Regions from separate parts of the Janthinobacterium sp. HH106 genome, predicted to be linked through region 3. Evidence: predicted binding sites of a transcription regulator. Region 3 holds the regulator's gene; each other region holds the start of a gene.
What was found. Region 3 encodes FNR, which switches genes on or off when oxygen is low (the NO sensors DNR and NnrR bind a similar motif). Its sites were predicted from a motif close to TTGATNNNNATCAA; they were not measured.

Region 1: cydD (thiol reductant ABC exporter subunit CydD) is a predicted target of FNR. The motif match lies at 4,206-4,219, and genes of this name have one in related genera.
Region 2: paaA (1,2-phenylacetyl-CoA epoxidase subunit PaaA) is a predicted target of FNR. The motif match lies at 4,538-4,551, and genes of this name have one in related genera.

The regions. Positions count from the first base shown of each region.
Region 1 covers NZ_LRIC01000061.1:30,851-41,104, reverse strand. Annotated here, with positions in the region: gene JAB8_RS23680 (cytochrome ubiquinol oxidase subunit I) at 1-637, opposite strand, end outside; gene JAB8_RS23675 (ATP-binding cassette domain-containing protein) at 763-2,445, opposite strand; gene cydD (thiol reductant ABC exporter subunit CydD) at 2,442-4,142, opposite strand; gene JAB8_RS23665 (GbsR/MarR family transcriptional regulator) at 4,280-4,831, shown strand; gene JAB8_RS30025 (FxDxF family PEP-CTERM protein) at 5,138-5,704, shown strand; gene JAB8_RS23655 (hypothetical protein) at 5,864-6,043, shown strand; tRNA gene JAB8_RS23650 (tRNA-Arg) at 6,115-6,189, opposite strand; tRNA gene JAB8_RS23645 (tRNA-Pro) at 6,284-6,360, opposite strand; gene glmM (phosphoglucosamine mutase) at 6,442-7,779, opposite strand; gene folP (dihydropteroate synthase) at 7,818-8,651, opposite strand; gene ftsH (ATP-dependent zinc metalloprotease FtsH) at 8,767-10,254, opposite strand, start outside.
Region 2 covers NZ_LRIC01000048.1:391,676-401,929, reverse strand. Annotated here, with positions in the region: gene paaG (2-(1,2-epoxy-1,2-dihydrophenyl)acetyl-CoA isomerase PaaG) at 1-623, opposite strand, end outside; gene paaE (1,2-phenylacetyl-CoA epoxidase subunit PaaE) at 737-1,816, opposite strand; gene paaD (1,2-phenylacetyl-CoA epoxidase subunit PaaD) at 1,857-2,384, opposite strand; gene paaC (1,2-phenylacetyl-CoA epoxidase subunit PaaC) at 2,384-3,151, opposite strand; gene paaB (1,2-phenylacetyl-CoA epoxidase subunit PaaB) at 3,151-3,435, opposite strand; gene paaA (1,2-phenylacetyl-CoA epoxidase subunit PaaA) at 3,464-4,453, opposite strand; gene paaX (phenylacetic acid degradation operon negative regulatory protein PaaX) at 4,721-5,650, shown strand; gene JAB8_RS19395 (hypothetical protein) at 5,886-6,140, opposite strand; gene JAB8_RS19390 (M14-type cytosolic carboxypeptidase) at 6,282-7,406, shown strand; gene JAB8_RS19385 (methyl-accepting chemotaxis protein) at 7,775-9,484, shown strand; gene JAB8_RS19380 (cytochrome c peroxidase) at 9,743-10,254, shown strand, end outside.
Region 3 covers NZ_LRIC01000012.1:127,707-137,960, reverse strand. Annotated here, with positions in the region: gene ccoP (cytochrome-c oxidase, cbb3-type subunit III) at 1-667, shown strand, start outside; gene ccoG (cytochrome c oxidase accessory protein CcoG) at 672-2,054, shown strand; gene JAB8_RS06685 (FixH family protein) at 2,116-2,640, shown strand; gene fnr (fumarate/nitrate reduction transcriptional regulator Fnr) at 2,767-3,525, opposite strand; gene JAB8_RS06675 (response regulator) at 3,765-6,839, shown strand; gene JAB8_RS06670 (TOBE domain-containing protein) at 6,918-7,685, opposite strand; gene JAB8_RS06665 (ATP-binding cassette domain-containing protein) at 7,726-8,436, opposite strand; gene modB (molybdate ABC transporter permease subunit) at 8,445-9,116, opposite strand; gene modA (molybdate ABC transporter substrate-binding protein) at 9,133-9,903, opposite strand; gene JAB8_RS06650 (putative DNA modification/repair radical SAM protein) at 10,041-10,254, shown strand, end outside.

The DNA.
Region 1 (10,254 bases), on a different contig from region 3:
GGCGGCCCTTCAGCAGATACCAGGCGGAAATACCCAGCACGAAGATCGCCGCCGCCGTGTAGCCGGCCGACACCGTATGCACGAATTTCGCCTGTGCCACGGGATTCGTCAGCACGGCGCCGAAATCCGTCACTTCCATGCGCATGGTCTGCGGATTGAAGGCCGCGCCGACGGGATTTTGCATCCAGCCGTTGGCGATCAAAATCCACAGGGCCGAGAAGTTCGAGCCGATGGCCACCAGCCAGGTGGTGACCAGGTGGCCCCGCTTCGACAGCTTGTCCCAGCCGAAGAAGAACAGGCCGACGAAGGTCGCTTCCAGGAAGAAAGCCATCAAGCCCTCGATGGCCAGCGGCGCGCCGAAAATGTCGCCCACATAATGGCTGTAATAGCTCCAGTTCATGCCGAACTGGAATTCCATGACGACGCCCGTCGCCACGCCCATGGCGAAGTTGATGCCGAACAAGACACCCCAGAACTTGGTCATGTCGCGCCAGATGGGGCGGTTCGTCATCACGTAGACCGTCTCCATGATGGCGAGGATCACTGACAGCCCTATCGTCAGCGGAACGAATATAAAGTGGTACAGAGCTGTCAGCGCGAACTGCAGTCTGGATAAAGCGACAATATCGAAGTCCATATGATTTCCTTGGTATTTCCCTACTGTGTGTAAACTTGGTATCTATCTGATGCTGTTTCGCTTGGCGCTGTTGTTGCAAAGCTGTCAGGCAGCGCCGCCTGTGCCTCCAGTCGTTCCTTGATGCCTTAATCTGCGCGCAGGCCCGCCAGCGCCGCCTCGAAGGCTGGCGTGCCACGGCGCGCGTCGCCGACGATACGGCCATCGCGCAGGCTGACCAGCCGGTCCGCCAGCGCTGCTTCGCGCCGCAAGTGGGTGGCGATCAGCAAGCTGCGCCCTTCGCAGCGCGCGCCCAGGCGCTGCAGGACATCGATCGCCGTCTGCGCATTGAGCGCTTCCGTCGCCTCGTCCAGCAGCCACAAGGTCGATGCGTGCAGGAACAGCCGCGCCAGTGCCAAGCGGCGCGCCTGGCCGCCCGACAAGCCCAGGCCGCCCTCGCCCAGCATGGTATCGAGGCCGTCCGCGAAGGCCCGCACCTCGTCGTCCAGGCCGGCCGCCTGCAGCGCCGCCCACAGCTGCGCATCGCTGGCGGACGGGGCGGCCAAGCGCAGGTTGTCGCGCAAGCTGTCCTGGAACAGTTCCGTCTTCTGGGTGAATAAACAGGCGCGGCCCGCGTGCACCGTGCCCGACAACGGCGCCAGCTCGCGCGCGGCGATGGCCAGCAAGGTCGACTTGCCCGCGCCGCTGGGGCCGATCAAGGCCACGCGTTCGCCCTCGCCGATGTGCAGCGATACGTCGTGCAAGATGGCGACATCACTGCCCGCATGTGCGGCGCTGACATGTTCCAGGCGCAAGCCCGGTGCGCTGTCAGCCGGCGGCACTGCGATCTCCTGAGCATCGAGACGCGGCGCCAGGCGGCGCATGGCCAGCAGCATGCGCCCCGCTTCCAGCGCGCCGCGGCGCAGTCCCGCAAACGGTTCCAAGGCTGTCAATGCAATCAACAGGGCCAGGGCTGCCAGCGGCACGTTCAGCGCCTGCTGCTGCACCAGCGCGGCCACGGCCAGCAGCACCCCTGCCAGGGTCGCGCTGCCCGCCACGCCATATGCAGCGCCCGCCGCCGTCTCCAGGCGCAGCAGGGCAACATCGGCTTGCGCCAGCGAGCGGTCGATCTGTCCCAGCGCGGCGCACTGGGCGTCGATGCGGCCCGCCATCACCAGGTCCGTCTGGCCCGCCACCAGGTCGATGGTGGCGGAACGCAGTTTTTCGATGGCGCGTGTACGCACGATGGCGGGACGGCGGGCGCCGCGCGCCAGAAGCCAGCTGATGCCGCCGCCGGCGGCCAGCAGCCACGCGGCCAGGCCCAGGCCCAGCTGCCACTGCATCACGCCCAACGCCACGCCGGCCAGCATGGCCACGCACAGTGCCGTGAAGGCGGGCACCAGCAGGCGCAAATACAGCGATTCGAGCGCGTCGATATCGGCCGTCAGGCGGAACAGCATCCTGGCGGGCTGGCGCAGCAAGCGGCTGGCCGCTTCCGGGCGCGACCAGCCGCGAAACAGCTGCACGCGGATACTGGCCAGCGCGGCGAACGTGGCGTCGTGCGTGACGAGGCGCTCCGCATAGCGCGAGCCCGTGCGGCCGATGGCCAGCAGGCGGATGCCGGCCGACGGGCCGAACACGTCGAAGACGATGGCGGTGGACGCATGCAAGCCGGCAATCGAGGTGGCCGTGATGAACCAGCCGGACAGGCCCAGCAGGGCCATGCCGGCCACGGCCGTCAGGGCCGCCAGCACGGCGCCCCCGATCAGCTTGCGGGGCTGGGCCAGCAGCAATTGCCGCAGCACGGGGTGCGATATCAGCGATGTTTTCATGCGCGCGCCTCTGCCTTCTGCGTCTGCGCATGCGCCTGGGCATCAACTTGCACCGTGCGCTGCAGCCGGCCAGCCAGCACGGGGTCGTGCGTGGCGACAAGCATCGTCTTGCCTTTTGCCAGGGCCAGCAAGGCGTCCGTGACGCGCGCCGCCGTTTCGCTGTCCAGGTGGGCCGTCGGCTCATCGACCAGCAGCAAGTCCGCATGCGGATGCAGGGCCACGCGGGCCAGGGCCAGGCGCACGGCTTCACCGCCGGACAAGCCCTGGCCGCCATCGCTGAGCATGACGGCCGGCTGCGCCTGCGCCACGCTGGTCAGGTCGGCCAGGTGCAGCGCCTGCGTCACGTGCGCGGCGTTCGCACCTGCCCGGCCCAGTGTCACGTTCTGGCTGACGGACGCGGCAAACACGTGCGGACGCTGGCCCATCCAGGCCATGCGCTGGCGCACGGTATTGACGGTACCGTCATTCAGGCGCACGCCGCCGATGCGGATGTCGCCGCCGCCGGCGGGCAGCAAGCCGGCCAGCAGGGACAGCAAGGTGGTCTTGCCCGCGCCGCTGGCGCCCAGCAGGGCCACGTGTTCGCCGGCGCGCACGCTCAAGTCCAAGCCGTCGAACACGGGCGCTTCGCCGGGATGGGCAAAGCGCAGTTGATGGATGTCAATGGCGGGCGGCGGCGCCACCGCCATGGCGGCGGCGGAGACGGCAGCCGCTTTCACGCCGGCGCCCGGCAAAGGCACGCCCTCGGCGGCCAGGTCGTGCAGTCCGGCCAGGCCCGCTTCGCCAGCCGCCTTGTCGTGCCAGACGGCGGCCAGCTCGCGCAGCGGCTCGAAGAACGCGGGCGCCAGCAGCAGGATGAACAAGCCCTGCCCCAACGTCAGTTCGCGGCCCCAGGTGCCGAAATCGAGGCTGCCCAGCAGCGAGAAGCCGATGAAGGCTGCCACCATGGCCACGCCCAGCGCGGAAAACAGTTCCAGCACGGCGGACGACAAAAAGGCGATGCGCAGCACCACCATCGTGCGCCGGCGCACGGATTGCGACGAGGCGTCCAGCCGCGCGGCCGTGGCATCGCCGGCATCGAGCGCGCGCAAGGTGGCCAGGCCGCGCAGGCGGTCCAGCAGAAAGGCGTTCATGCTGCCCATTTCCACCATCTGCGCGCGGCTGGCCGCCTGCGCGCCCATGCCCACGAGGGCCATGAAGACGGGAATCAGAGGCGCGGCGATGAGCAGGATCAGCGCGGCGATCCACGACAGCGGCGTCACCACGGCGAGGATCACGAGCGGCACGAGCATGACTTTCCAGCGCGCCGGCTTGTAGCGCACCAGATACGGCACGATGGCTTCGGCCTGCTCGGCAATGACGCTGGCCGCCTGCCCCGACTGGGCGCGCTGGCGGTCCAGCGGCGAACGGCGCGCCAGCGCCTGCGCCACTTGCCCGCGCAAGGTGGACAGGTGCGCGCGCGCCGCCGCATACATGCGCCGTGCACCCCACGCTTCGCAGCCGGCGCGCAGCACGCCCAGCAGCAGCACGCCTGCGGCCGGCAACAGGGCCGCGCGCCACGGCGCGCCATCGAGCATGGCTTGCACGGCCCAGGCCAGCAAGGCCGCTTGCGGCAGCCACAGCAAGGCGGCGCCGCCTTGCGCCAGACTGGCGGCACGGGGAAGAATAAAGCGGGGCAAGGACAGTGGCGAGGTCGTCATCTTATATTTTTTGAGTTTTCAGAATTTTCTGTAAATTCGATTTTTTGTATAATACTGCGAAACATGACATATATCAATTGACCCTGGCGGTTTGGCGTGAAAAAATTCAGATAATTATGAAAACTCAAAATATCCAAATGACGCCGCTGATCCTGACCTTCGTCAGCCATTTCGGCGAGATGGGCAGCCGCTGGGGCTTTAACCGCACGGTGGGGCAAGTGTACGCCTTGTTGTTTGTCGCGGAGCATCCTTTGCACGCGGATGAAATCGCGGAGCACCTGAGTTTTTCGCGCTCGAACGTGAGCATCGGCCTGAAGGAATTGCAGGGCTGGGGCTTGATCCGCCAGTCGCGCATCCCCGGCGACCGGCGCGAGTATTTTTCCTCGCTGGGCGACGTGTGGCAAATCTTCCGCGTGGTGGCCGCCGAGCGCCGCCGCCGCGAGGTGGCCCCGACCTTGACAGTGCTGCGCGAAGCGCTGCTGGCCCCGGCCACGGAACCCGTGGATCAATATGCGCAGGAGCGCATGCGCGAAATGTATGAACTGGTCGACCTGGCCAACACCTGGTTCGACGACTTGCAGCGCCTGTCGCCCGAATCGATGGCGCAACTGATGAAAATGGGCGCCAAGGTACAAAAGCTGCTCAACGCCAAGGATCGCCTGTTTGGCGTCAGCAACAACAGCGACTGAAGCACCCGCCTCCCCTTTTCCCAAGTCCGAACGCCGCTAGCACAAGCTGGCGCGCCTTGTCACGCTATTTCCTAACGTCATGTTGGCCATCGCTAGCACATCCATACATAGCCGTATGCGATGTTGTCAAGCAAACCAATAGAATTATTAAAATTGCATTAATTTACATCAAGAGTAAGCTTGCATTTGCGTACTCAGTACGCGCAGGAAATAGCAGCTAAAAACGGGCAATGGGATGACTTCCCCGGCAGGCAGGGGCGTATCCCTACACGATGTAGCAACTGTCTCAAGCACAAGGGGATTTTCATGAAAAGCATAAAAAGCATTGCCGTCAAGGCATCCATGCTGGCCGCAATGACCGTACTGGCAAGTGCAGCGCAAGCGGCCACCTGGGTTGATGTGGGGCCGGCCAGCGGTTTCGTCATTGCCGGCAGCACCGTCACCTATTTGCCATCACCGGCATTGGAGGTGAAATATTATGACGATAATCTGGTGCCGCAGAGCCCCTCGGACATCCAGGGCTACATCAATGGCGTGTTCGGCAGCAGCCTGGGCGCCGCCGTTTCGTATTGCGACAGCGCCACTTCGGGCTGCACTGCCGGCACCACGGCAGGCCTGAGCGGCGGGGTCAATTCCTATACGAGCGCGGCCGCCTATGACTATCTGGCCATCCACTTCGGCCAGGGCGAACTGGTGTTCCACTGGGCCGCGCCAGTGGCTGCCGGCACCACGTTCACGGTGGCGGGCCTGCCCAAGGACCTGAGCAACTACAGGGCCTTCATTTCCGCCGTGCCGGAACCTGAAACCTATGCCATGCTGCTCGCCGGCCTGGGCCTGCTGGGCTTCCTGGCACGCCGCCGCCAGGGAAAGTAAGCATCACCAGCGGCAGCGGCGCAACATCGCCCGCTGCCGCCTCCATGCCAGCCGCATCTTTACACCGCGCTTGCGGCGCCAGGCACGCTTTTTACACCATTTTTAGATCCCCCTCGCTATGCTCGACGGCATCCACTGCTGATCGACGAGGGAGATCTCATGCACGAACAACCGTTTCAGCCACGCGCGCGCAGCGTGATCCGCCAGCACTTGCCCGCGCGGGAACGGCTGCGCCTGGCCCGGCTGGCCAGCAAGAAAATGGGGTCGCTACTATCCGCGCTGCTGTGCGCGGCGCCGCTGTTATATTTGCTGAGCGTGGTACTGTTTGCGCAGCCGTGACACGGCAGGCAGGCAAAAGATGAAGAGTGATGGCAATGCGACAGGCTGTCGCGTGCATGACCAGCATGAACTGGTCCGCCCAGAGGGAATCGAACCCCCATTCACGGTTTAGAAGACCGTTGTCCTATCCGTTGAACGATGGGCGGAAAGGTGCAGCATTTTAGTCTATGCGCGCCAGCAATGCCAAGGCGTCGCACAATAGAAAACGGGCTGTCATTTCTGACAGCCCGCTTATGACTTTGGTCGGAGTACAAGGATTCGAACCTTGGACCCCCTGGTCCCAAACCAGGTGCGCTACCGGGCTGCGCCACACTCCGAAGACAAGATAATAACGCCCCCACCCAATTTCGTCAATTGCCATAGACGAATTAGATGGAAATAACTATCGCCCCTGCCCCTTAAGCGCCAACTTTATCGGCGATGCGGCGCGCCATGCTCTCGGCCTTCTCCTTGTCCTTCGCCTCCACCATCACGCGGATCAGCGGTTCGGTGCCCGAAGCGCGGATCAGCACGCGGCCCGTGTCGCCCAGTTCGGCCTCGACCAGTTCCTTCTCGGCCACCATGGCGGCATTTTTCTGCCAGTCGAAACCGGGCGCCACGCGCAGATTGATCAGGGTTTGCGGGAACAGCACCAGTTCGGCCAGGCATTGCTGCAGGCTTTGGCCGCTGCGCTTGAGCGCGGACAATACTTGCAGCGCGGAGACGATGCCGTCGCCCGTCGTGTGGCGGTCCAGACACAGCAAATGGCCCGAGCCCTCGCCGCCCAGTATCCAGCCCTTTTCCTTCATGACTTCCAGCACGTAGCGGTCGCCCACCTTGGCGCGCGCAAAGCCGATGCCCTGCTGCTTGAACAGCACTTCCAGCGCCATATTCGTCATCAACGTGCCGACGGCGCCGGCCACGGGACCCGTCGCCAGACGGTCCTTGACCATGACGTACAACAATTCGTCGCCGTTGTACAAGCGGCCCGTGGCGTCGCACATGATCAGGCGGTCGGCGTCGCCGTCAAGGGCGATGCCCAGGTCCGCGCCGTGCTCGACGACGGCTTCGGCCATGGCCTTGGTTGCCGTGGCGCCAAAGCCCGCATTGATGTTGAAGCCATCGGGCTTGTTGCCGATGGCGATGACTTCCGCGCCCAGTTCATGGAAGACGTGCGGCGCGATATGGTAGGCGGCGCCATGCGCGCAATCGACGACGATCTTCAGGCCGCGCAAGTCCAGCTCGTTCGGGAAGGTGCTCTTGCAAAATTCGATGTAGCGGCCCTGGGCGTCGTCGAGGCGCTTGGCGCGGCCCAGCTTGTCCGACGCCACGCAAGCCATGGGCTCGTCGAGCGCCGCTTCGATTTCCAGTTCCACGCTGTCGGGCAGCTTGGTGCCCTGGCCGGAAAAGAACTTGATGCCATTGTCGTGATACGGATTGTGCGAGGCGGAAATGACCACACCTGCCGACAGGCGCAGCGCCCGCGTCAGGTAAGCGATCGCCGGCGTCGGCATGGGGCCGGCCAGCATCACATCCACGCCGGCGGCCGACAGGCCCGCTTCCAGCGCCGCTTCCAGCATGTAGCCGGAAATGCGCGTGTCCTTGCCGATCAGTACCGTCGGACGCGCCTTGCCGCCCTCCGACTTGGCCAGCACCTTGCCGGCCGCATAACCGAGGCGCATGACGAAATCGGGGGTGATCGGAGCGGTGCCCACCAGGCCGCGGATGCCATCGGTGCCAAAATATTTACGCGTCATAAATTTCTCTTTTGTTGTTTATAATGAATCTTACAGCTTCAGTGCGCCATGCGCCAGACCTTCAGGGCATCGACGGTTTCTGCTACATCATGCACACGAATAATTTCCGCGCCTTGCGCTACCGCCGCAAGCGCACCGGCAACACTGCCGGCCAGGCGCTGCTCGACGGGACGTCCCGTCACGGCGCCGATCATCGACTTGCGCGACAGGCCCGCCAGCACAGGCAGGTCCAGCTCGCTGCGCAGCTGGCGCGTGGCGCGCAATAAAGCGTAGTTCTGCTCCACCGTTTTGCCAAAGCCGAAGCCGGGATCGACGCACAGGCGTTCGCGGGCGATGCCGGCCGCCGTCATGGTGTCGATGCGTTCGCGCAGGAAGTGGATAACTTCGCGCACCACATCGTCGTACTGCGGCTGGGCTTGCATGGTTTCTGGCACGTTTTGCATGTGCATGATGCACAGCGCGCAATCGCTGTCCCGCACGGCCTCGATGGCGCCTGGCGCGCGGAAACCGTTGATGTCGTTGATCATGTCGGCGCCCGCCAGGATGGCTTCGCGCATGACTTCAGGCTTGTACGTGTCGACGGACAAGGGCTTGCCGCAGTCGCGCAAGGCGTACAGCACCGGCATGACGCGCTGCAACTCATCGTGCAGCGGCAGCGGCGGCGCGCCGGGGCGGCTCGATTCGCCGCCGATATCGATGATGTCGGCGCCATCAAGCATCATCTGCTCGGCGCGCGACAGGGCAAATTCCAGGTGCTGATACTGGCCCGCATCGGAAAACGAGTCGGGCGTGATGTTCAGGATGCCCATCACCAGCGCCTGCGCGCCGGACAGGTTGAAGCCGAAACGGCCGAATTGCAAATAGTGTCGCATGTGAATCTTTGTAGTCGTCAGGAAAAAACTGCTGCGGCAACGAAAAAGGGCAAGGATTGCTCCTTACCCTCGTTCTTGCCATCCCCTTGCGTGCCGCCCGTCAGGGCCGCACTAATCAGGCTGGTGCCGTCACGTTTGGCGAGATGCCGCCCGTGCCGCTGTCGCCCGCATTGCGGCGTGGCGGAATGACTTTCGGTGGACGCGGCTCCAGGCCGGCCATGATGTCATTGATTTGCTCTGCATCAATGGTTTCCCATTCCAGCAAGGCTTTCGTCATCATTTCGACCTTGTCGCGGTTGCCTTCCAGCAAGGTGCGCGCCAAAGCATATTGCTTGTCGAGAATGTTGCGGATTTCAGCATCGACCTTTTGCTGGGTCGCTTCCGAGATCGTCTTGGTGGCGCCACCGAAGAAACCTTCGTTTTCGCTGTCTTCGTAGACCATCACGCCCATGCTGTCGGACATGCCGAAGCGGGTCACCATGGAACGGGCCAGCTTGGTGGCGCGCGAGAAGTCGTTCGACGCGCCGGTGGACATCTGCCCCACGAAAATCTCTTCGGCAATACGGCCGCCGAACAGGATGGAAATTTCTTCCAGCATCTTGTCCTTGTAGGCGGACAAGTTGTCGTGCTCCGGCAGCTGCCAAGTCAGGCCCAGGGCCCAGCCGCGCGGCATGATCGTCACTTTATGCACGGGATCGGCCTTCGGCAGCAGTTTGGCGACGACGGCGTGACCGGACTCATGGTAAGCCGTATTGCGACGCTCTTCCTCGCGGATGATCATCGATTTACGCTCGGGACCCATGTAGATCTTGTCTTTCGCATCTTCGAAGTCAGCCATTTCCACCAGGCGCTTGCTGCGGCGGGCAGCGAACAAGGCTGCCTCGTTGACCAGGTTGGCCAGGTCGGCACCGGAGAAACCAGGCGTACCGCGGGCCAGGATATCGGCTTTCACGTCGGTACCGATAGGTACCTTGCGCATGTGCACGTTCAAGATCTGTTCGCGGCCGCGGATATCTGGCAAGCCGACGGAAACCTGGCGGTCGAAGCGGCCCGGACGCAGCAAGGCTTTGTCGAGCACGTCGGCGCGGTTGGTGGCGGCCACGACGATGACGCCGGAGTTCGCTTCAAAACCGTCCATCTCGACCAGCAACTGGTTCAGGGTCTGTTCGCGCTCGTCATTGCCGCCGCCCATGCCGGCACCGCGGTGACGGCCGACAGCGTCGATCTCATCGATGAAGATGATGCACGGCGAATGCTTTTTCGCGTTTTCGAACATGTCGCGCACGCGGCTGGCACCCACGCCGACGAACATTTCCACGAAGTCGGAACCGGAAATCGAGAAGAACGGCACCTTGGCTTCGCCGGCGATGGCGCGCGCCAGCAGGGTTTTACCCGTGCCCGGAGGACCGACCATCAGCACGCCGCGGGGAATGCGGCCGCCCAGTTTCTGGAATTTGCTCGGATCCTTGAGGAAATCGACCACTTCGTTGACTTCTTCTTTCGCTTCGTCGCAACCGGCGACATCGGCGAAGGTGACGGTGTTGCTGGCTTCATCCATCATGCGTGCCTTCGACTTGCCGAACGAGAATGCCCCGCCCTTGCC
Region 2 (10,254 bases), on a different contig from region 3:
TTGGTCGGTGCGGTAGAAAAGTGCACGGCCAGCTTGCGCGTCTCTTCCGCCAGTTCGGCATCGTCCACGCATTTCCAGATCAGGCCCCAGTCCTCGGCCTTTTCCGCCGTGAGTTTTTCGCCGAGCATGGCCAGGCCCATGGCGCGCGCCGAACCGATCAGCCGTGGCAGGAAGAAGGTGCCGCCCGTGTCCGGGATCAGGCCCAGCTTGCAGAACACTTCGACGAAACTGGCCGACTTGCCGGCGATGACGATGTCGCAGGCCAGCGCCAGGTTGGCGCCCGCGCCGGCGGCCACGCCGTTGACGGCGCAGATCACGGGCATAGCCAGGGCTTTCAAGGCCAGCACCAGCGGCGCATAGTTCTTTTCCACCGATTCGCCCAGGTCCACGCCCTTCGAACCGGGTTCCACGGCGCGGTCGGACAAATCCTGGCCCGCGCAAAAGCCGCGGCCCGCGCCCGTCAGCACGAAGACGCGCACGGTGCTGTCGGCGTTCACTTGCGCAATCGCGTCGCGCACTTCCTCGTGCATGGCTTGCGTAAAGCTATTGAGCTTGTCGGGACGGTTCAGGGTGAGCGTCGCGATACCCTGCTCGATGGTAAAGAGGATGTTTTGGTAGGTCATGGCGTCTCGCTATTTTTATTTATTGGCCCGCAGCGGAAATCTGGGGTCAGACCCGGCGGGGTAATTCGCCCCAATGGGCCGAATTACGATTCCGCAGGAACTGACCCCGGCTTTTATTCTGCCTGATCGAAGTCGACGACGACCTTGTCGGTCAGCGGGAAACTCTGGCAGCTGAGGACGAAGCCGCGCGCCACTTCATAGTCTTCCAGCGCGTAGTTGACGTCCATCTCGACTTTGCCGTCGAGTATCTTGCAGCGGCAGGTCGAGCATACGCCGCCCTTGCACGAGTAGCGCATGTCCAGCCCACTGCGCAGTCCCGCGTCGAGGATGGACTCCTTGTCCTTGTCCATCATGAAGGTGGTGTGGTTGCCATCCATGATGACGGTCACTTCCGTTTCCTGCACGGCATCCGCAGCCAGCTGGGCGCGCGGCTTGTGGGCGTTTTTCGGGATGCTGGCGGCGAACAGTTCGATCTTGATATTCTGCTTGGGCATGCCGGCCGCCTGCAGGGCAGCGGACACGCCGAGCATCATATCTTCCGGGCCACAAATAAACGCGTTGTCGTAGTCTTCGACTTTGATCCAGTGCTGCAGGAACTGTTCGCATTTTTCTTGCGTGATGCGGCCGTTGAACAATTCGATGTCCTGCTGCTCGCGGCTCATCACGTAGACGAGGTTCAAACGCTCCAGGTACACATCCTTCAAGTCCGTCAATTCTTCCTTGAAGATGACGGACGACGAGGCGCGGTTGCCGTAAAACAGGGTGAAGCGGCTCAGGGGTTCCGTCAGCAGGGTCGTCTTGATGATGGAGAGGATGGGCGTGATGCCGCTGCCGGCCGCGAATGCCAGGTAGTGCTTGCGGTTGACGCAGTCGAGCGGCACGTTGAAGTGTCCCATGGGCGGCATCACCTCGATGGTGGCGCCGGCTTTCAGGGTGTCGTTGGCCCAGGTGGAGAAAGCGCCGCCCGGCGTGCGCTTGATGGCCACGCGCAGGGTGCCGTCCTGCACCGCCGAACAGATGGAATACGAACGGCGCACGTCTTCCGCATTGATATTGGTGCGCAGGGTCAGGTGCTGGCCCTGCTGGAAGCGGAACTGCTGCTGCAGTTCAGACGGCACGTCGAACGTGACGGCGATGGTGTCGCGTGTTTCGTTGCGCACGTTCGCTACGCGCAGCGGATAAAATTTACTCATGCTTCATCTCCAGTTTCTTCGGAACGTGTGCCTGATTTTTTTAGTGGCACTTGAAGTAGTCAAACGGTTCGCGGCAAGCCAGGCATTTGTACAGGGCCTTGCACGGCGTGGAGCCGAACTGGCTGGTCAGCTGCGTATGCGTGGAGCCGCAGTTCGGGCAAATGACGTCCAGCTTGGGCATCGGTTGCCGTTTCACGCCACCACGCAAGCCGCTGATATCGATCACCTGCTGCTGCGGCGGCGCGATGCCATAGCCTTTCAGCTTGACCTTGCCCGCCTCGCTCATCCAGTCCGTGGTCCAGGCGGGCGCCAGCTGGTTCACCAGGGTCACCCTGGCCACGCCATGGCTGCGCAAGGCATCCGTGACGGCGTCGGCGATCACTTGCATGGCCGGACATCCCGAATATGTGGGCGTGATCGTCACGATGCAGGCATCGCCATCCGTCACTTCGACGGCGCGCACGATGCCCAGGTCCACCACCGAAATGACGGGGATTTCCGGGTCAGGCACATCGCCGAGCCAGGCCCAGACCTGGGCCGCGTCCAGCGCTGCCATGGGCGTGTTCATTACCACTCCGCCCCGGGGTAGGCGCGCTGCAGGAACTGCATCTCGGCCAGAATAAAACCCAGGTGTTCCGTGTGCGTGCCCTGCTTGCCGCCCTTTTGCATCCAGGCGTCGGGCGCCGGCATGGTCAAGGTGGCTTCGGCGAAGATCTCGGCCACGTGCTCGAGGAAGGCCCGGCGCAGCACGTCCGATGGCGGCGCGATGCCGGCGGCGACCATGGCCTGGTCGACGGCGTCGTACTTGAACATCTCGCCCGTGTACATCCACAGCTTGTCGGCGGCCGCCTGCGTTTTCGCATGGCTGTCCGCCGTGCCGTCGCCGAGGCGCACGATCAGGTCACCGCTGCGGCGCAGGTGATACGTCACTTCCTTGATCGACTTTTGCGCCACTTCGACGATGCGCGCATCCGCCGATTTCGTCAGTTCCAGCAGCTGGAAGTAGTGCCAGCTGTCGAAGAAGAACTGGCGCATCATGGTGTCGGCGTAATTGCCGTTCGGCTGTTCGACCAGCAGGCAGTTCTTGAAATCGTGGGCATCGCGCAAAAAGGCAATGTCGTCCTCGTCGCGGCCCGCGTTTTCCAGTTCGGCCGCATAGCTGAACCACAAGCGCGTCTGGCCCAACAGATCGAGCGCCACGTTGGTCAGCGCCATGTCTTCTTCCAGCGCCGGTCCCTTGCCGCACAGCTGCGACAGCTGCTGGCTGAGGATCAGGGCGTTGTCGCCCAGGCGCAAAAGGTAGTTGACCTTGTCATCCATTGCAGGCGCTCCCATCACAGGTTCTTGACTTCTTCCGGCATCGGGAAGAAGGTGGGATGGCGGTACACCTTGCTGTTCGACGGTTCGAACAGGGCGCCCTTGTCGCCGGGGCTGCTGGCGACGATATCGGCCGCGCGCACCACCCAGATGCTCACGCCTTCATTGCGGCGCGTGTAGACGTCGCGCGCATGGTTGACCGCCATGGCGGCGTCGGACGCGTGCAGGCTGCCTACATGCTTGTGCGCCAGGCCGTGCTGGCTGCGGATGAACACTTCCCACAATGGCCATTCTTTGCTCATGTTGCTATCCCCTATCTGTCTTATGTAATTACGCTGCTGCTTTGTTGGCGGCTTGCTTGTCGGCATACGCGACCAAGGCATCGCGGAACCATGCACCGTCTTCATACGCTTTCACGCGCGTTTGCAAACGTTCGCGATTGCACGGGCCATTACCCTTCAGGACATTGTTGAACTCGGCCCAGTCGATCTCGCCGAATTCATAGTGGCCCGTCTCCGCATTGAACTTCAGGTCGGGATCGGGCACGGTCAGGCCCAGGTATTCGATTTGCGGCACGGTCTGGTCGACCATGCGCTGGCGCAATTCATCGTTCGAGAACAGCTTGATGCGCCATTGCGCCGATTGCGCGCTGTTGACGGAGGCGGCGTCGGACGGGCCGAACATCATCAGCGATGGCCACCACCAGCGGTTCAAGGCATCTTGCGCCATGGCTTTCTGTGCGGGCGTACCCTTGCACAGCGACATCATGATGTCGTAGCCCTGGCGCGCATGGAACGATTCTTCCTTGCAGACGCGGATCATGGCGCGCGCATACGGACCGTAGGAACAGCGGCACAGGGGAATCTGGTTGATGATGGCGGAACCGTCGACCAGCCAGCCGATGGCGCCCATGTCGGCCCACGACAGGGTGGGATAGTTGAAGATGCTGGAATACTTGGCTTTGCCAGAATGCAAGGCGGCCAGCAAATCGTCGCGCGACACGCCCAGGGTTTCCGCGGCGCTGTACAGGTACAGGCCGTGGCCCGCTTCGTCCTGGATCTTCGCCAGCAGGATCGACTTGCGTTTCAGGGTCGGTGCGCGCGTGACCCAGTTACCTTCAGGCAATTGGCCGACGATTTCCGAGTGCGCGTGCTGCGAAATCTGGCGGATCAGGGTCTTGCGGTAGGCGTCCGGCATCCAGTCCTTGGCCTCGATCTTGATGCCTTCGTCGATGCGCGCCTGGAAAGCGCGCTCTTCCTGGCCCATGTCGTCGATGGAGCGGACGTTCTTGAGGCCGGTTTCAACCATTTGTGCGTACATGATGTGTCTCCCATGTCTTTGATTTTGCGCAGCAACGCGGTGCGATAAACAGATAATACGATACAAAAAACGATTTGCATACACTTGATGTGAATCATTTTAAAAAATCGTATCTTGTGCAGCTTTTTTGTGCGTATGATATTGCTTATGAGAAAACACCATGGGGCGCTACCCGCGCTTCCGGCAAATTATTGCCGCGCTACCCGCGCAGCCAAGTAAACTGCTGCTTTTATTGAACCGACCGCAACACGGCCAGACCGGAACCACATGAAGAACACCCGCTGCACGGCATGGATAGCCGATTTCCTGGAAAGCGACCCACCGCGCTCGAAGTCCCTGGTGATGACCATCTTCGGCGACGCCATCGTGCCGCGCGGCGGCGCCATCTGGCTGGGCAGCCTGATCGAACTGCTGGCGCCATTCGGCGTCAATGACCGGCTATTGCGCACCAGCGTGTTCCGCCTGGCGCAGGAAGGCTGGCTCAGCTCGCAGCGCGACGGCCGCCGCAGCGCCTATGCGATACGCCCGGAGGCGCTGGCCCGCTTCGAACGCGCCTACCGCCGCATCTACGCGCCGCTGGTCGTGCACTGGGATGGCAGCTGGACCCTGGTGATCGGTCCGGCCGGCAGCATCGGCGCCGCCGAACGGGGCGCGCTGCGCAAGGAATTATTGTGGGCGGGCTACGGCTTGATCTCTCCCGGCATCTTTGGCCATCCGGCCAGCAATGCGGAGGCGCTGGAAGATATCCTCGTGCGCAACGAGGTGCAGGGCAAGCTGTATGTCTGCCACACCACGGAATTGCCAGGCGTCAGCACGCGTCCCCTGCGCGACATGGTGGGCGACTGCTGGGACTTGTCGGAAGTGATGGCTGGCTACGAAAAATTCATCGCCAGCTTCCAGCCGCTGCTGACCCTGCTGCAGGAAGAACCCGTGTTCGATGCGGAGCAAGCGTTCGTCATCCGCTCGCTGCTGACGCACGCCTACCGTCGCGTGCAGTTGCACGACCCGCAACTGCCCGTCGAACTGCTGCCCGAACCGTGGCCTGGCACGCAAGCCTATGCGCTGGCGCGCGACCTGTACCGCATCACGTATGCTCCTGCAGAGGAACACATCCTGGCCACCCTGCGTCGCGAGGATGAGCACGCGCCGGACGTGGAGCCGTGGTTTTACGAACGCTTCGGCGGACTGAACACCTGATAAAACGTCCATGGCGGCGTTGCAGGGCCTGGGCGTACGTTCGTACTGCCTGCGGCCCTGCGCCTTGCCCTGGCCATTTTTCAGGTGTTCAGGAATAAGAACACCTATCAAAACCTACTGCGCGTCGGTATTTGCGGCCTGCGATGCTCACTGTACCTTCGTACAGTTGCGCTTCTCAACCACAACTCCCTTCCGCTCGCTACGGTTTTGTTAGGTGTTGTAAGTCACCGCCTGCTCACTGTTTTGCCACCACCTGCTTGGCCCCCGCCAGCAAATCCTGCCCCAGCTTTTCCAGCGCATTGGCCTGCACCAGCATGGTGTCGAGGATGGCGACGTTGAAGCTGAATTCGGCCGGCGTCGTGTAGCCGGGGAAACGTATGATGCGCAGCAATTCCTGCAAGGTCGTGCCCTTGCCCAGGTGCGCCAGCGCGTCGCTGAGGGCGCTGATTTTCTTTTCCAGTTCGCGTATGTGGTTGCTATGGTCGTCCATGATGATCTCCCCATGTCGGAGCTTCCACGTTAGCAAAGCATGTCCGTCATCGTTTGCGCCAGCACAAAGGCCACCGCAAAACAGGTATCATCGCGCCATTGCACACGATGCAAAACCCATACGTTTTTATCAGGAACACTCATGACCATTAAAATCAGCCAGCAATTCGACGCCGGCGCGATCGAGGTGCTGCGCGCCGACGATGCCCAGTCCATCGAACTGAACATCCGCAAGGATTCCCACGCCGACATCACGCAGTGGTTTTACTTCCGCCTGCAAGGCGCGCAAGGCGAGGCGTGCACGATCCGCTTCATGAATGCCGGCAAGTCCGCCTACCCGGACGGCTGGAAAGACTACCAGGCCGTGGCCAGCTACGACCGCGAAACCTGGTTCCGCGTGCCGACCAGCTTTGACGGCACGGTGATGACCATCGAACACACCCCCGAGGAAGAAAGCGTCTACTACGCCTATTTCGAACCGTATCCATGGGACCGCCACCTGGCCCTGATCGACAGCGCGCAAGCGTCGCCGCTCGTGCGCCTGATCGACCTGGGCAGCACGGTGGAAGGCCGCGACATGAATCTGCTGGTCGTCGGCGACGCCGATGCCGAGAAAAAAGTCTGGGTCATCGCGCGCCAGCATCCGGGCGAGACGATGGCCGAGTGGTTTGTCGAAGGCATGCTTGAAGCCTTGCTGGACCAGGCCAATCCCTTTGCCCGCCAGTGCCTGCAGGACGCCGTCTTCTACGTGGTGCCGAACATGAACCCGGACGGTTCCGTGCACGGCAACCTGCGCACCAACGCGGCCGGCGCCAACCTGAACCGCGAATGGATGACGCCGACCATGGAGCGCAGCCCGGAAGTGTTCCTGGTGAAACAGAAAATGCATGAAATCGGTTGCGACCTGTTCCTCGACGTGCATGGTGACGAAGGCTTGCCCTACGTCTTCGTGGCCGGCAGCGATGCGCTGGAAAATTTCACGCCAGCACAAAAGGCCGAGCAAGACCGCTTCATCGCCGACTTCAAGGTGGCCAGCCCCGACTTCCAGGATGAGCATGGCTATGAAGACGGCCCGTTCACGCCGGAAGTGCTGACCATGGGCTCGCCCCACATCACGCACGCTTTCGGCTGCCTGTCGCTGACCCTGGAATTGCCGTTCAAGGACAACGCCAACGATCCCGACCCGCAAACGGGCTGGAGCGGCGCCCGCAGCGCCGCACTGGGCGCGGCCGTGCTGCAACCTATCCTGTCCACCTTGCGCGCCTGAGCGCCTGGGCCGACACGGCCCGCTTGATCCCTTGCCCCGCTCGCCGGGGCATTTTTTTTGACCGCACGACAAGCGTTGCTGGCCGAGCGGATTTTTTTCCTAACATCTTGCCTGTCAGAAATTATCGTCCTACACTAAGCAACAGAATCGGGCCGCGCCACGCTGCGCTGCCCCGCAAGAATATCTCGCCGGGCGGGTCGCCAATGACTTCCCGGCCACCGGCAATACGCATCCACGGCCCTGTCCCTGCCGAATTAGCTTTCTGTAACGCAAACTGACCGCATCAGCATCGTCTTGAATGGACACAGCCTGTCCGCGGGACGATTCCCTGCGCACGCTTTCCGCTTTTCGCCGAGGATGAATGACCTATGTATAAGCTTAAAATCAGTACCCGCCTGGCCGTCAGTTTCGGCTTGATCATTGTCCTGCTTGCCATGGTGGCATTTGTTTCCATCAGCCGCATTCGCAACATCAACACCTCGACGGAAAAAATTCTCAACGACCGCTATGTCAAGGTCATGTTGTCGAATACGATACAGTCCGAGGTCAATATCCAGGCCCGCCTGCTGAGCATCGCCATCATCGGCGCCAACGATGCCGACGAAGTCAGCAGTTCCGTGACCAAGATTCAGGCCTCGATCAAAAAGAATACGGAGCTGCTGGCGCGCCTGAAAACCATGATCAACACGCCCAAGGGCCAGGAACTGCTCCAGGCCGTGATGAGCAGCCGCGAAAGCTATGCCAGGACGCGCGATGCGAACATCAAACTATTACAAGAAGGCAAATCGGAAACGGCGGGCATCTTCCTGTTGACGCAGTTGCGCTATCCGCAAGAAAAATTCTTGACGGCCCTGGCGGCCATGACCAGCTTCCAGGAATCGCTGATGGAAAGCGAAGGCAAGCAAGCCGCCGCCGATGGGCGCATGGCCATCATCCTGACCTTGTCCCTGTCCATCGCGGCGACGGCCATTGCCATCGCGCTGGCCATCCTGATCAGCCGTTCCATCAGCCGGCCCATCGCCGATGCCGTCAAGGTGGCGCAACGGGTGGCGGCCGGCGACTTGTCGGTCAGCATCGACGCGCGCGGCAACGATGGAACGGGCCAGCTGCTGCGCGCCTTGAAAGAGATGAATGACAATCTGCAAGGCATCGTGGCCCGCGTGCGCCATGGCACGGACGCCATCGCCCACGGCTCGCGTGAAATCGCCTCCGGCAATATGGACCTGTCTTCGCGCACGGAACAGCAAGCCAGCTCGCTGGAAGAAACGGCCTCGTCGATGGAAGAACTGACGTCGACCGTCAAGCAGAATGGCGAAAACGCACGCCAGGCCAACCAGATGGCGCAATCGGCCTCCAGCGTGGCCAGCAAGGGCGGCCAGGTAGTGGCGGAAGTGATCACGACCATGGATTCCATCAATGCCTCGTCGAAGAAAATCGTCGACATCATCAGCGTTATCGACGGCATTGCCTTCCAGACCAATATCCTGGCGCTGAATGCGGCCGTGGAAGCAGCCAGGGCAGGCGAACAGGGACGGGGCTTTGCCGTGGTCGCCACGGAAGTGCGCAACCTGGCCCACCGCTCCGCCTCCGCCGCCAAGGAAATCAAGATCCTCATCGACGATTCCGTGCACCAGGTCAGTCTTGGCAGCACCCTCGTGAACCAGGCGGGCAGCACCATGGAGGAAATCGTCAATAGCGTGCGGCGCGTCACGGATATCATGGCCGAGATCACGTCCGCCAGCAACGAGCAGGAAGCGGGCATTGAACAGATCAACCAGGCCATCACGGAAATGGACGCCGTGACCCAGCAAAATGCAGCCCTCGTGGAAGAGGCGGCCGCCGCGTCCGAAGCGCTGCAGGATCAAGCGGGCATCCTGGCCGAAGCCGTCAGCGTGTTCAAACTCGACGGCACACAGGCGCTGGCGCCAGTCGCGCCAGCATCGCGGCCGGAGCCAAAGCCGGCGCCACGGCCCGCAGCCGCCACGGCGGCCCAGCCCCGGCTCGTCGCCAACGCCCCCGCCAGCCGCAAGAGCGCCGCGCCCGCCATGGTGGCGGAAGGCGAGTGGGAACAATACTGACCGTACTGACCGTGCCGCGGCCAGCCGCCCGTGCCGCCCTCCGGCACGGCGGGCGGCATCGCCATGGCGCAGCGCAGCATCACAAATCGTTGCCACGCCGGCTATTGCTGCCTATACTGGGCGCAGCATTGTCTGTCCCTCCCCTTGCCGATAGCGACCCCACCTATGACCATCAAAGACCAGCCACGCGCTGAGGCGCGATTTTCACCGACCCGATTTGCACACGTGTGCATATCTTTGTTGCTTGGCTTGCCCGGCATGCCGGGCGCAGCGGCCGAACTCAGCCCTGCCGCACAGCTGGGGCGGCGCATCTTCCACGATGCCAGTCTGTCCGCCTCGGGCAAGCAGTCGTGTGCCAGTTGCCATGACCCGGCCCATGCTTACGCGCCAGCCAACAAACTGGCCGTGCAACTGGGGGGCGCAGATGGCCAGGCGCACGGCTACCGCGCCACGCCATCGCTGCGCTACCTGGAACACACTCCGCCCTTCCGCTTTGATGGGGAAGGCGCACCCAACGGCGGCATCAACTGGGACGGCCGCGCCGCCAGCCTGGCGGAACAGGCGGAACGGCCTTTCCTGGCACCGCACGAAATGGCCAATGCCAGCACGGATGAAGTGGTGGAACGGCTGCGCAACGGCAGTTACGCGGAAGCATTCCGGCACGTCTTTGGCGCTGCCATCTTTACGCAACCGCAACAGGCATTCAGCCGCATCACCTATGCCTTGCAGCAATTCCAGCAGGAAGAGCCGGACTTCCACCGCTACGATTC
Region 3 (10,254 bases):
CCTGGGCACCTACGCCGGCAGCCTGGGCTGGAAATCGACGGGCCAGTACGAGGAAGAGCTGAAGAAGGCGGAAGCCGACTACGGCCCCCTGTTCAACAAGTACCTGAGCCAGGACTTGAAGACGGTGGCCGCCGATCCGCAGGCGCAAGCGATCGGCCAGCGTCTGTTCCTGACCTACTGCGCGCAGTGCCACGGTTCGGATGCCCGCGGCAACAAGGGCTTCCCCAACCTGACGGACAAGGACTGGCTGTATGGCGGTGATCCCGACATCATCAAGACCACCATCATGCACGGCCGCAATGGGCAGATGCCGCCGATGGGCGCCGCGCTCGGTTCCGAAAAAGATGTCGAGAACGTGGCCCATTACGTGCTGAGTCTGTCCGGTTCCACGTCGGACCCCGTCAAGTCCGTGCTGGGCAAGGCCAAGTTCGGCGCCTGCATGGCCTGTCACGGCGCCGATGCGAAGGGCAACCAGATGCTCGGCGCGCCTAACCTGACGGACAAGATCTGGCTGTACGGCGGCAGCGCCGATACCATCATGGAAACCGTGCGCAAGGGTCGCAACAACACCATGCCGGCCTTCAGCGACTTCCTCGGCGAATCCAAGGTACACGTGCTGTCGGCGTATGTCTGGAGCCTGTCGAATCCCCAGACGCCCGTGAAATGATGTAATGGAACCTCAAGTCATCAAGATGTATGCGGCCCGCGAGCAAATCTACCCTCGCGAGGCCAAAGGACGCTACGCTACCTGGCGATGGGTATGCGTATGGCTTACCCAGCTCGCGTTCTACGGCTTGCCGTGGTTGACCTGGAATGGCAGGCAAGCCCTGCTGTTCGATTTGACCACGCGCAAGTTCTACATTTTCGGCGTCGTGCTGTGGCCCCAGGATTTCATCTATCTGGCGGCCCTGCTGATCATCTGTGCGTATTTGTTATTCCTCGTCACGGCCATTGCCGGGCGGGTGTGGTGCGGGTTTTCTTGCCCGCAAACGGTATACACGGAAATCTTCCTGTGGGTCGAACGCCGCATCGAGGGCACGCGCAGCGCGCGCATGGCCCTCGACAAGCAGGGCCCCTCCGTGCGCAAGGCGTTCAAGAAGACGGCCAAGCACCTGGTATGGGGCGCCATCGCCCTGTGGACGGGCTTTACCTTTGTCGGCTACTTCACGCCGATCAAGGAACTGGCGCGCGAGGTGACCACCCTCAATTTCGGTCCCTGGGAATGGTTCTGGGTCTTGTTCTACAGCCTGGCAACCTACGGCAACGCGGGCTGGCTGCGCGAGCAGGTGTGCAAATACATGTGCCCCTACGCGCGCTTCCAGAGCGCCATGTTCGACCAGGACACCCTGATCATCACCTACGATGCCAAGCGCGGCGAACCACGCGGCGCCATGAGCAAGAAGGCCGGCAACAACGACAAGCTGGGCGACTGCATCGATTGCACCCTGTGCGTGCAGGTGTGTCCGACCGGTATCGATATCCGCAACGGCCTGCAGTATGAATGCATCGGCTGCGCCGCCTGCGTCGATGCCTGCAATACCGTGATGGACAAGGTCGAGCGGCCGCGTGGCCTGATACGCTACAGCACCGACCATGCGATGGAAAACAACTTCAATTCGAAGCAGATCCGCCAGCGCGCCATGCGCCCGCGCGTGCTGATCTACACGTCCATCCTGGCCCTGATCATCATCGCCGTGTGTACGTCGCTGGCCCTGCGCACGCCCCTGAAAATGGACGTGATCCGCGACCGCGGTTCGATGGGACGCGAGGTGGAAGACGGCATGATCGAAAACGTCTATCGTCTGCAGATCATGAACACCTCGGAGCAAAGCCAGCATTTCAAAATCAGCGCATCCGGCTTGCCGGGCCTGACCTTGCTGACGCGCGACGAAGTGACCTTGCAGCCGACGGAAACGCTGGGCTGGCCGATCCGCCTGCGCGTGCCGCACGGCGTCGGCGAGAAGGGCTCGAACAAGATTGCGATCGAATTGCACTCGCTGGACGACCCGTCGCTGCACGTGCGCGAAAGCGCGGTGTTCATCGTGCCGCGCTAATGCAGGAAGGCCGGTCCCCGCATGGGGGCTGGCCGTATACCAGAAACACAGGAGAAATACCATGTCCGACAGTCTGAAACTGCAACCTCCCGTTGCCCCCTGGTACAAGCATCGCTGGCCATGGCTGCTGATGATCGGTCCCGGCCTGTCCGTGGTCGTCGGCAGCTTCATGGGCTATATCGCGTTTACGCAGCCCGATGCGCTGGTGGTGGGCGACTATTACAAGCAGGGCAAGGCGATCAACCAGGATTTGAAGCGCGACACGATCGCCAGCGACCTGGCCATGGATACGACCCTGTCGTATGACGTCGCTGCAGCGCGCCTGAGCGGCTCCGTGCACAGCTTCGGCAAGGCGTACCAGGGGCCTTTGCAGCTGCACCTGGCGCATGCGACCCTGCCGGAAAAGGATATCAAGCTGCTGGTGCAGCCCGATGCGGCCGGCAATTTTTCCGTGGCGCTGCCGATGCTCGAGCGCAGCCGCTGGCAAGTGCTGGTGGAAAACGACAAACGCGAGTGGCGCCTGTCCGGCATCTGGACCTGGCCCGTGCAACGCAGCATCGCGCTGCACGCGGATGAAGAGCTATAACGTACAGCGCCGGGAAAAAACCGTAGCGAGCGGCAGTGATTTGTGGCTGAGAAGCACAGCTGTGCTATAGCACAGCGAGCATCGCAGGCCGCAAAGCACGACGCGCAGCAGGTTTTGACGGTGCTGTTACTTGCAGACGTCGGTGCCGGCTGTAATAGCTTTTAACTTGGCCGGCTGCAAGATCTCGATCTCGCGGTTGGAAACGCGCAGCCAGCCTTCCTTCTTGAATTTCGACAATAAACGGCTGACGCTTTCGATGGTCAGGCCCAGGTAGTTGCCGATTTCCTCGCGCGACATGCGCAACTGAAATTTGCTGGCCGAATAGCCGCGCGCTTCATAGCGCGACGCCAGGTTGACGATAAAGGCGGCAAAACGCTGCGTCGCCTGCATGTTGCCCAGCAACAGCATGACACTTTGCTCGCGCGTGATTTCCTGGCTCATCATGCGGTGGAAATGGCGCAGCAGGGTCGGCATATTGCCCAGCAATTGTTCCAGGCTGGAAAACGGGATTTCACACACTTCACTGTCTTCCAGCGCCACCGCATTACAGTGGTGACGGTCGGCGCTGATGGCGTCCATGCCCAGCAGTTCGCCCGCCATCTGGAAACCCGTCACCTGCTCTTCGCCGCCCGGATTGATCTGGTAGGTCTTGAAGTGGCCCAGACGGATCGCATACAGGTTCTGGAACGAGTCGCCGATGCGGAACAGCGAAGCGCCGCGCACGATCTTGCGGCGGCGGCCGATGATCTGGTCCAGTCTGTCCATGTCGCCCACGTCGAGGCCCATCGGCAGACACAATTGATGCATGCTGCAGGTCGAGCATCGCGCACGCAACGCTTCCACGGTCACTGTGGGCGAGGTTGGAGTGAGTAGCGCTTCAGTCATGTCGGTACCTTTTAGAAAATGCAACAACAAGTTTACTGCATACAGGGTTGCCGTGTGCCAATTTCACCGCAATTTCGCTGAATAAACGACGTTCCGACTTTAATTATATGGCAACATCGTCAAAAGCCCATGCGGAGAGGGCAATTTGCGTGGCGGCGCTTGCCAAGCTGGGGTATTGATAGGAAAATTCCTGACAGCATTATCTGCCGCCTGTGCCGCCCGGTACTGAAAAGGAAATCATGAAGCCTCTCGGCATCAAAGCAAAAGTCGCGCTGGCCACCAGCCTGACCTCGATCGCCATGATCGCGCTGGTCACCATGATCCAGGTGCAGCACATGCGCGACGATTTCACCAAGGTACTGTTGAGCCAGCAGTCGTCCCTGATCAGCCGCACCGCCGCCGAGCTCGACGACAAGCTGGGCATGCTGCTGCAGATCGTCACCCTGACGGCCCGGCAGCAGCCGCCGGAACTGATCGCCCAGCCCGCCCAATTGCGCGAATACTATTCGCGCCGCTCGATGCTGGTGCTGTTCGACGACGTGCTGGTGCTCGACGCGCACGGCGCCGTCGTGGCCGACATGCCGGAAGTGGCGGGGCGCGCCGGCATCAACGTCGCCGAGCGCGAGTATTTCCAGACCGTGCTGCGCACGCGCCAGCCCATGATCACCGAGCCGATGCTGGGCAAATCGAGCGGCATGCCCATCGTGCAGATGGTCGCGCCCGTGCTGGGCGCCGATGGCCAGGTGGCCGGCGTGGTGATCGGCGTGCTGCGCCTGTACAAGGATAACCTGCTGGGGAGGTTGCGCTCAGAAAAGATCGGCAAGAGCGGCTATTACTTCGTCCTCACGCGCGGCGCCGTGCCGCGCTATGTGCTGCATCCCGACACCAGCCGTTTGCTGCAGCCGCGCCTGCCGAACGCCAACCTGACGACCACCCGGCTGCTGAAGGACGATGGCGAAGGCACCATGGTCAGCACCAACAGCCGCGGCATCACGGCCGTCAACAGCTTCAAGCGCCTGAAATCCGTAAATTGGCTGCTGGCCGCCTCGCTGCCCCTCGACGACGCCTTCGAACCGTTCGACGGCGTGCTGTACCGGTTGGTGCTGTGGAGCATCCTCGCCTCGCTGCTGGCCGCAGCCGTGCTGGGCTGGGTCACCGTGCGCCTGCTCTCGCCGCTGGTGCGCCTGCGCGACACCCTGCAGGCGCTGCGCACCAGCGGCAGCCGTTTCACTCCCGTGCCCGTGCAGCAGCGCGACGAGATCGGCGAGCTGACGGAAGCGTTCAACGGCCTGATGAGCGAGCGCGACCGCTTGCAGCAGGAGCTCGAATCGCGCGCGGCGGAGCTGGAACAGGAGCGCGACCGGGCCGAGGCGGCCAACCGCGCGAAGAGCGATTTCGTGGCCAACATGAGCCATGAAATCCGCACGCCCCTCAATGCCGTGCTGGGCATGGTGTATTTGCTGGGCAATACCAAGCTCGATACGGAACAGCGCAAGTATCTGACCATGGTGCGCGTGGCGGGCCAGTCGCTGCTGGGCATCCTCAACGACGTGCTCGATTATTCGAAGATCGAGGCGCGCCGCATGGAATTGTCGCCCGTCGAATTCGACCTCGACGAAGTCATGAACACGCTGGCCACGACGATGACGATGAATGCGGGCGAAAAGGAGCTGGAACTGGCGATTGCCGTCGAGCCCGACGTGCCGCGCCGCCTCATGGGCGACGCCCAGCGCCTGCAGCAGATTCTCGTCAACCTGGCCGGCAATGCGATCAAGTTCACCGAGAGCGGCGAAGTGGTGGTGGCCGTCAGCCTGGCCGAGAAGGACAACGGCCGTGCCTGGCTGCGCTTCGAAGTGCGCGACACGGGCATCGGCATGACGGAACTGCAGCAACAGCAGCTGTTTGCCGCGTTTTCGCAGGGCGACCAAAGCATCACGCGGCGCTTCGGCGGCACGGGCCTGGGCCTGGCCATCAGCAAGCAGCTGATCCACATGATGGGCGGCGACATCGCCGTCGCCAGCAGCGAAGGCAAGGGCAGCCGCTTCTGGTTCAGCGTGCCGTTCGAGATGCTGGCGCAGCCGGCCGAAACGCGGCGCACGCCCACCCTGGGCCAGCTGCGCCTGCTGGTGGCCGACGACAACCGCACCACGCGCGAACTGATCGTCAAGCTGATCGAGGCGTGGGGCTGGCTGGCCGACGAAGTGGACTCCGGCTTTGCCGCTATCGAACTGTACCGCGAGCGCCTGGCGCAGCAGCAGCCGTACGACGTGGTGCTGGCCGACTGGCACATGCCCGTGATGGACGGCCTGGCCACGGCCAAGGCCATCCGCCAGGCAGCCAGCGGCCAGCGCCAGCCCATCGTGGTGATGGTCAACGCCTTCGCCCGCAACCACCTCGAGGAAATCTCCAGCGCGGCCGAGGCCGATGTCGTGCTGATGAAGCCCATCACGGGCTCGAGCCTGTTCGATGCCCTGCACCAGGCGCTGATTACCAAGCACGACGGCGGCGAGCAGCGCATGCTGCAGCAGCCGCTGGGCACGGAACTGGCCGGCGTGCATTTCCTGCTGGTGGAAGACAACCATTTGAACCAGGCCGTGGCGCGCGGCATCCTCGAACACATGGGCGCCACCCTCGACGTGGTGGGCGACGGCTTGCAGGCCGTGGAACGGCTGCGCACGGAAGCGCTGCGCTACGACATCGTGCTGATGGACATGCAGATGCCCGTCATGGACGGCTTCAGCGCCACCCACATCATCCGCACGGAACTACGCTTGAGCCTGCCCGTGATCGCCATGACGGCCGGCGTGCTGGCGTCCGAGCGCGAGCGCTGCATGACGGCCGGCATCAGCGATTTCATCGCCAAGCCCGTGGTGGTGGAAGAGATGATGGAAGTGATCCTGCGCCACCTGCCCAAGCGCCCGCCAGTGCAGACGGCGGGGCCGGCGCCCGTCGCCGATGAGGAAGTGTTTTCCATGGCGCCGCTGATGCGCGTGATGGGGCGCGACGCGAAGGGGCGCGGCGTGCTGCGGCGCATGGTGGAAGACGCGCTGAACAAGGGCATGACGCCCATGCGCGATGCCGAAACAGCCTTGCAGGCAGGCCGCCACAGCGACGTGGCGCGCATCCTGCACAGCGTGCGCGGCTCCGTCGGCACCCTGGGCACGAAACGCCTGATCCGCACCGCGTTCGCCACCGAGGAAGCCATCGATGCGGGCCGCCTCGACGAGGTGCCAGCGCTGCTGGCGCAGACGGCGCAGGAACTGGAGCAGGCGCTGGCGGCGGCGGCCGATTGGTTGTCCAGGCTGAAGGATTAAGCCTGCAACGTAAAACTGGGGTCAGGCCCCGGAACCTTGTCGGATTACGCGCTTGCGCGCTAATCCGACCTACCCCATTTACGCCGGCACGCCCAGGATCACGCTGGACGCCTTGAAAATCGCCGTCACACTGCTGCCGATCTCGATGCCCAGCTCGGTGCTGCTCTGGTTGGTGATGATGGCGGCGATCGTGCCGCCGCGTGGCAAGTCCAGCACCACTTCCGTGTTGACGGCGCCCGTCTGCACGCGCGTCACCAGCCCGGCCAGCTGGTTGCGTGCGGAAAAGCGCGCGCCTGCGCTGTCGGCCACGAGGATGATCGACGATGCCTTGATCAGCGCAAACGCTTCCGCGCCCGGCACCAGGCCCAGGCTGGCGCTGCTGCCTTGCGTGACGATGGCCACGATGTGCTGGCCACCGGGCAATTCCAGCGTGACTTCGTCGTTGACGGCGCCCTGTTTCAGTTCGGCCACCTTGCCCAGGAATTGGTTGCGTGCCGTGGTTTTCATGGCCATTCTCCGTATGAGTAAAAGATCGTCGGCGATGCCTTCGGCCTGGCTGCCCAGCTGGCGCAGGTAGCGCGCATGCTCGCGCTCGATGATGCGGAAATTGTCGACCAGCTGGCGTCCCCGTTGCGTCAGCCGCGTGCCGCCGCCGCCCTTGCCGCCCGTCAGGCGTTCGACCAGCGGCTCGCCGGCCAGGTTGTTCATCGCGTCGATCGCGTCCCAGGCCGCCTTGTAGCTCATCTTGACGAGCTTGGCCGCCTGCGTGATGGAGCCGCACTCGGCGATGGCGCCCAGCAATTCCACCCGGCCGGCGCCACCCAGGTGCTCGCCTCCCACCGTCATCCATACCGAGCCTTGCAGGCCGATTTCCGCTGCCGCTGATTTATCCAATGCGTTCACCCAATGCCATGTGTTCTTCCCTGTTATCGATCTGTCCGTCGCGCAAGTACAGCACATGCTCGCCCAGGATGCGCGCATCTTCCGGATCATGAGTGATCAGGATCATGGGCACGTCCAGGCGCTGCTGCCACTGGCTCAGTTCCAGGCGCATTTTGACACGCAGGGCCGGATCGAGGGCGGCGAACGGCTCGTCGAGCAGCAGCGCGTTCGGCTCGGCCACGAGCGCCCTCGCCAGCGCCACCCTTTGGCGCTGGCCTCCGGACAACTCGTCGGGAAACTGGTGCGCCAGTTCCTGCAAGTGGAAGGCATCGAGCCAATGCTCGACCGTCTGCAATTTTTCGCGCGCACGCGGATTGAACCAGCCGCGCGCCAGGCCGAAGCCCACGTTCTGGCGCACCGTCAGGTGCGGGAACAGCGCGTAATCCTGGAACAGGTAGGCGACATTGCGCTGCTGCGGCGGCAAGTTGATGCCGGCGGCCGAGTCGAACAGGGTACGCCCGTTCAGGCGGATATGGCCCGCATCCGGTGTAAACAGTCCGGCAATGGCTTTGAGGGTCATGCTCTTGCCGGCGCCGGACGGGCCATACATGGCGATGCGCTGGCTGCCGGAGGTGCATTGCACGTGCAGGTCGAAACGGCGTTTGCCGGAGCGCAAGGTAGCGCGAATGTCGAGGTCGAGTTGCATGGGCGTCATCATAGGCCTCATTTGTGCGCGACGCGTCCGGGCGCCAGGCGGCCAGCCGACAGCAGCACCACGATGCAGACTAGCGAGATAATCACGACCAGCGTATTGGCCACGTCATCCTGGCCCGCCTGCACGGCTTCATACACGGCCACCGACAGGGTCTGCGTCTTGCCGGGAATGCTGCCGGCCACCATCAGGGTGGCGCCGAATTCGCCGAGCGCGCGCACGAAGCCCAGCAGCACGCCGGCCAGGATGCCGCGCCAGGCCAGCGGCAAGGTGACGCGGAAGAAAATCGCCAGCTCCGAAATGCCCAGCACGCGGGCCGCCTGCTCGAGCTGCCCGTCGACCGCCTCGAAGGCGGCGCGCGCGGGCTTAAAGACGAGGGGAAAGGCGACCACCGTGGAAGCGATCACGGCGCCCTGCCACGTAAAGATCAGGTTGATGCCGAAGTTGTCCTGCAGCCAGACGCCCAGGGTGCCGCGCCGGCCCAGCAGCACCAGCAGGTAATAGCCGAGCACGGTGGGCGGCATCACCATCGGCAGGGTCAGCAGGGCGTCGAGCAGCTCGCGCCCGGGAAAGCGCGTGCGCGCCAGCAGATAGCCCGTACCGATGCCGAGCAGCAAATTGAGCGCCGTGGCCCACGCCGCAACTTTGAGCGACAGGGCCAGCGCGGTCCAGGCGATATCCATGTACAGTCTTTTTACTTTATGGCTTTTTAAACCCGTACTTGGCCAGGATGGCTTGCGCAGGTGCCGTCTGCAGGTAGCTGACGAAGCGCTTCGCTTCGGCCGCATTGCCGCTGCCCTTGATGGTGGCGATCGGGTACAGCACGGGCGCGTCGAGCGGCACGTCCAGCACCACGTTCACCTTGTCTTTCATGATGGCCGCGTCGGTGGCGTAGACAAAGCCCGCATCGACTTCGCCGCGCGCCACATAGTCGAGCGACTGGCGCACGTTCTGCGTGCCGATGGCTTTCGGCTGCACGGCTTCCCACAGCTTCGCCTTCTTCAGCGCGCCTTCCGAATAGCGGCCGACGGGCACGCTGGCCGGGTTGGCGATGGCCACGCGGGTCACGCCCTTGTGCGTCAGGTCGGCCAAAGCTTTGATGCCCAGCTTGCTATCGTGCGGCACGATCAGCACCAGGCTGTTGCCGACGAAGTCCATGCGGTCGGCCGGCAATACCAGGCCCTGCTTTTGCGCCGCATCCATGGTTTCCTGGTCGGCAGAGGCAAACACGTCGACGGGCGCGCCCTTGACGATCTGCTGCAGCAGCACGCCCGAGGCGGCAAAGTTCAGGGACACCTTGCTGCCCGGATACTGCGCCTCGTAGCTTTGCGCCGCATCCTTGAACGCGTTCGTCAGGCTGGCCGCGGCCGACACGACCACTTCGCCGGCAAGGGCGGAGGTAGCGGCAGTGGCGAGCAGGGTGACGCCAAGCAGGCGGGCGAGGGAGGTGAGGCGCAAGGTGAGGCACATGAGCGTATCCTGAATGAGAAAAGAACCAGGTCCGTAATATACACCGATATATAGCGTTCTGCCATTGCACAGATCAAGCCGGTACCAGGCCGATTCCCTGATATACTGTATATAAACACAGTATATCGAGGTGCACCATGGAATTGACGGACAAGCTGGAAATCCTGGCCGACGCGGCCAAGTACGACGCTTCCTGCGCCAGCAGCGGCGCGCCGAAGCGCGATTCCATCGGCAAGGACGGTTTTGGCGCCACCTCGGGCATGGGCATTTGCCACAGCTACACGCCGGACGGGCGCTGCGTCTCGCTGCTGAAAGTGCTGTTGACCAATTACTGCCTGTACGATTGCCAGT